2 regions of the Nocardioides dongxiaopingii genome follow, and region 2 is predicted to be linked to the other one. Evidence: predicted binding sites of a transcription regulator. Region 2 holds the regulator's gene; the other holds the start of a gene.
The links. Region 2 encodes LexA, which represses DNA repair genes until DNA is damaged. Its sites were predicted from a motif close to TCGAACANNTGTTCGA; they were not measured.
Positions count from the first base shown of each region.

Region 1: FE634_RS13055 (HNH endonuclease signature motif containing protein) is a predicted target of LexA. The motif match lies at 1,015-1,030, and genes of this name have one in related genera.

Region 1 is NZ_CP040695.2:2,802,953-2,805,135, reverse strand. Features, by position in the region: gene FE634_RS13055 (HNH endonuclease signature motif containing protein) at 1-985, opposite strand, end outside; RNA gene rnpB (RNase P RNA component class A) at 1,161-1,525, opposite strand; gene FE634_RS13045 (cupin domain-containing protein) at 1,583-1,927, opposite strand; gene FE634_RS13040 (YibE/F family protein) at 2,021-2,183, opposite strand, start outside.
Region 2 is NZ_CP040695.2:3,322,047-3,324,229, reverse strand. Features, by position in the region: gene FE634_RS15540 (MXAN_6640 family putative metalloprotease) at 1-460, opposite strand, end outside; gene lexA (transcriptional repressor LexA) at 606-1,334, opposite strand; gene FE634_RS15530 (LysM peptidoglycan-binding domain-containing protein) at 1,612-1,944, shown strand; gene FE634_RS15525 (hypothetical protein) at 2,085-2,183, opposite strand, start outside.

The DNA.
Region 1 (2,183 bases), 520 kb from region 2:
GGCCGGCGCCGTCGAGGACGGCGGGGATGATCCCTGCTTCGCAGGCCATCCGGCGGGCCTGGTCGGGTGCGAGCGCGAGACCGGTGTCGAGGTGGGCCGCTGCGAGCCCACCGTTGAGCGTGTCGAGGGTCATCGTCACGACCACGGTGGCGTTGACCCCGCCCATGGCGGGCAGCTGGTCGGCGGGGTAGCGCTCGACGTACTCGCCAAACGCGAGCCCCAGCTTCTCCGGCGTCGGTCGCTCGTGGTCGTAGGTCCCGGCGCCGTGCTCGGCGCGCACGTGCTTGGGAGCCGCGATCGCGGTGAGTGCCTTGCGCAGCATCGAGGCCTGCGCCGACGGCAGGGTGAACCGGCCGTGGGCGAGACCCTCGCCGTCGTCCCACATCGCGAAGCGAGCCTTCTTCCGCGCCCTCGCCTCCTCGGCCTCCAGCAGGCGCGCCTCGTGCTCGTCGGCCTTGTCGGGGTCCAGGGTCTCCAGGATCCGCCGGCCGAGGGTCTTGAGGTCGTGCGCGTCGTGGTGCGCCGCCTCGTCGAGCAGGTGCGCCTCGGCCTTCTCGCGCCACGAGAAGTGTTCGCCGTCGAGGTCCCCGACCGCAGCGGCAATGACCTTGGCCTGCTCGCCGTGCACCCGTCCCTCGGCCATCGCCACCCGCAAGGATTCGTGAGCGGCCAGATCCCCGGCCAGGCGAGCCTTCCGCGACGCCTCCGCGCCCGTGACGCGGGTGGTCCGCGCGAGCCACACCGCGAGCGACCGCGCCCCGATCGAAGCCGGCAGGTCCAGCACCCCGGCGTGCCCGACCACCCGGGCCTCGAGCTCCTGCACCCCGGCCACGAGCCCGGCCAGCCGCGGCACCAGGTCGGCCGTCGTCGCAGGGTCCAGCGACCAGGTCGGGGCGTCCACCAGGGCCGCGAGCTCGGTCTCGAGCAGCGCGACGAACCGGGCGACGGGGTGCCCGTCGCGGCGGTCGCCGGGGTGCTTGCTCATGGCCTGATTCTAGGCGCCACCACCGACAATCGACAGTGTGTTCGATTCACCTGTGGAGAACGAAGCATCCGCCCGACTCCTGGGTGGTCACTCCTGCACGGAAAACGCGCCTCAACCGTCGTTTGCGGTCACCGAGCGGTCGCTGGCCTGCGCGTCGCAGGTCACAGCACGTGTGCGAACGGGCCGGCCTGTAGGCCGGGTTCTGTCCTCGGCGAGCCGAGGGGCGACCATCCATCTACGACCGCCGTTGCCGACGGCCTCCAGCGATCTACCCGCGCACTCGGGCGAGCAGCCCTCGGACGTGCGCTGTCTGATCTTGCTCCGGACGGGGTTTGCCGAGCCACGCCGGTCACCCGGCGTGCTGGTGGTCTCTTGCTCCACCGTTTCACCCTTACCTCCCTCGGTTGCCCTCGGGAGGCGGTCTGTTCTCTGTGGCACTGTCCCGCGGGTTGCCCCGGGTGGGTGTTACCCACCGCCCTGCTCTGCGGAGCCCGGACCTTCCTCGGTGGGTCTCCCCAACGCGGTCGCCCGGCCGGCCCGTTCGCTCGAGCAGGATAGCGGTACGCCGCCGCCCGGACGTGGTCGTCGGCCGCTGCGTCAGTCGGTCGGCCCGACCCGCGCCGGACGTCGGGGACCGTGACCGGCGGGCTCCTTGAGCTCCACGAACATGACGTGGGTGTCGGTGTCGCCGGTGTTGTGGCCGCTGTGCTCCTGGGCGTCGAGCCACCGCGCCGTGCCGGCCGGGAGCTCGACGTCGAGCTCGGAGTCGTCGGCCCGCAACGTCCGGCGGAAGGACGACAGCGTGATCATCACGCTGTCGGGGTGCCGGTGGGTCGTCGTCTGCTGGCCCGGGTGGTCGGTGTACTCGAGGACCCGCACCCGCTCGTTCTCGAGGACGACGCGGTAGTGCTGCGGGAGCGACTCGACCGGGTCCGGCGACATGGTCGGACGCTACGCCGACCGGTCGCCGGCCGACCGCCCGTGGCCCAGGATCCCCAGGACGGGGGAGCCCGGACCGGGCCGGCGGCGTCGGGCTCAGTGGTCCGGGTCGCGGCCCGGTGGCAGCGTGGCCACCGCGATGGCCGTGGTGAGCGGCACGGCGAGCACGAGCGCGATGCTGGTGGCGAGGGTGCGGACGACCTCCTGGCCGATCTCCTCGGTGGCGAGCAGGTCGAGGAACGGGCTCTGGTAGAGCCGC
Region 2 (2,183 bases):
TGGCGACGTACTCCGGGGTCGAGGCGTGCTGGCCGCTGGTGACGTAGTGGACGCACAGGGTCGCGGTGCAGACCGGGGTCTCCTCCTCGACGCTGCCGTAGTTGAGGTAGCCGTCGCCGCCGGAGCTCGTCGGGCGCTTCATCAGCGCATCGGCGGCCGCCCGCTCGGCGTCGGGGAGGTCGGCGCGGGTGTTGGCCAGGTCGCGCAGCACCATGGTGGCGTCGCGGCCGGCGGCGCCGTCCTCGCGGATGCTCTCGGCGCGGCGGAGCGCGTGGGAGGCCTGCCGGACCGACGGGTCGGTCGCCGTGGCCTGCTTGGAGTCGGTGTCACCCGAGGGGACCCGGGCCACCGACGGACCCGCCAGGGCCGCGAGCATGCCGATCAGCAGGGCGCCGACGGCGCCCAGCACGACCAGCGCGCGGACGCTGGCCTGGGTTCGGGGACGAGTGCGCAAGCGCATGGAGGCTCCGTTCGTGAGTGGGGCCACAACCTAACCCGGCGCACCGACAGTTGCCGAGCCGCCGGGACAGGGACGACGAGACCGCCACCGGCGTCGTGCCGGTGGCGGTCTCGGGGTCGTGCGAAGCCTGCGGACGGGCCGGGGGTCAGACCTTGCGGAGCACCGCGGTGACGATGCCGAGGATCGAGGCGTGGGTGCCGTCGATCGGGTCGAACGCCGGGTTGTGCGGCAGCAGCCATACCTGGCCGTCCTTGCGCTGGAACGTCTTGACCGTCGCCTCGCCGTCGATCATCGCCGCGACGATGTCGCCGTTCTCCGCGGTCTGGGCCTGGCGGACCACGACGTAGTCGCCGCTGCAGATGGCCGCCTCGATCATCGACTCCCCGGACACCTCGAGCATGAACAGCTCTCCGTCGCCGACCAGCTGGCGGGGGAGCGGGAAGACGTCGTCGTAGGTCTGCTCGGCCAGGATCGGACCGCCGGCCGCGATCCGGCCCAGGAGCGGGACGTTGGTGGGCGGCGGGGCGGTGTCGCCGATGCCGGTCTCGTCGATCGAGGAGTCGTCGCTGCTGCCCAGCGAGCGCCGCGCGGCCATCACCTCGGGCAGGAACACCTCGAGGGCGCGGGGACGGTTCGGGTCGCGCTTGATGAAGCCCTTCTGCTCCAGCGTGCGCAGCTGGTGGGCCACGCTCGAGGTGCTGGTGAGCCCGACGGACTCGCCGATCTCGCGCATGCTCGGCGGGTAGCCGCGCAGCTCGATGCTGTCCTTGATGGTGGCCAGGACGCGCTGCTGACGCGGGGTCAGGCCGGTCGCGTCGGCGGGACCGTCCGGGAGCTCGGTGATCTTCGGGGTGCCAGTACGTGTCCGGGGCATGGCTGCAGCGTGCCACCGATCGCCACCGTGTTCAAACAGGTGTTCGAACGGCGTGTCGCGCCCGATCCGGGCGGCCAGGTCAGCTGGGTCGTGGGAACACGCGTTCGACTCGGGGGTTGCATCGTTCGAACACCTGATCTAGTCTCGCTCATGTGTTCGATCGAATGTCTGATCGAGAGCGGTGCACCAGCAGGACTGTCGGTGCCTCCCGTTAGACATCGAATCGTCAGCAACATCCTCGGCTCCACCAGCACGGCCACTTCCCCAGGAGGCACCCATGAGCACCACGACGATCGCACCCACCGCCCTGTCGGCTCCTCGCGTGCCCGACTACCGGCTGACCCGCCGCGGACGTCTCGTGGTGCTGGTGCTGGCGCTGCTGGTCCTGGCCGCCGTCGGCGTCGCCTTCGCCGGCAACTCCATGGCCACCGCGGAGCGGGAGGCCACCGAGACGATCGTGGTCGCGCCCGGTGAGACCCTGTGGAGCATCGCCTCCGACGTGAGTGACGGCGACGACGTGCGCGACACGATGAACCACCTCGTCCAGCTCAACGACCTCGCCGAGGTGTCCCTCGACGCGGGTCAGCGGCTGGAGGTCCCGGTCGACTGAGACCGCACCGACGTCGTCCGCCGCTTCGACCCCGGCGGGCGATTCATCAAGGGGAACACCGGGGGCGGAGCCGAGGGAAGACGGCTTCGCCCCCGTTCCGCGTCCGCACGACGCCGGCCCGGGTGTCGTGGGGTGGCACGTCAGCCGAAGAGCGAGCCGAGGTCCCGGGGGTCGCCGCCGCCGCTGCTGATCGCGATCGCGGCCAGCACGCCGACCACCGCGACGCCGAGCACCAGGAG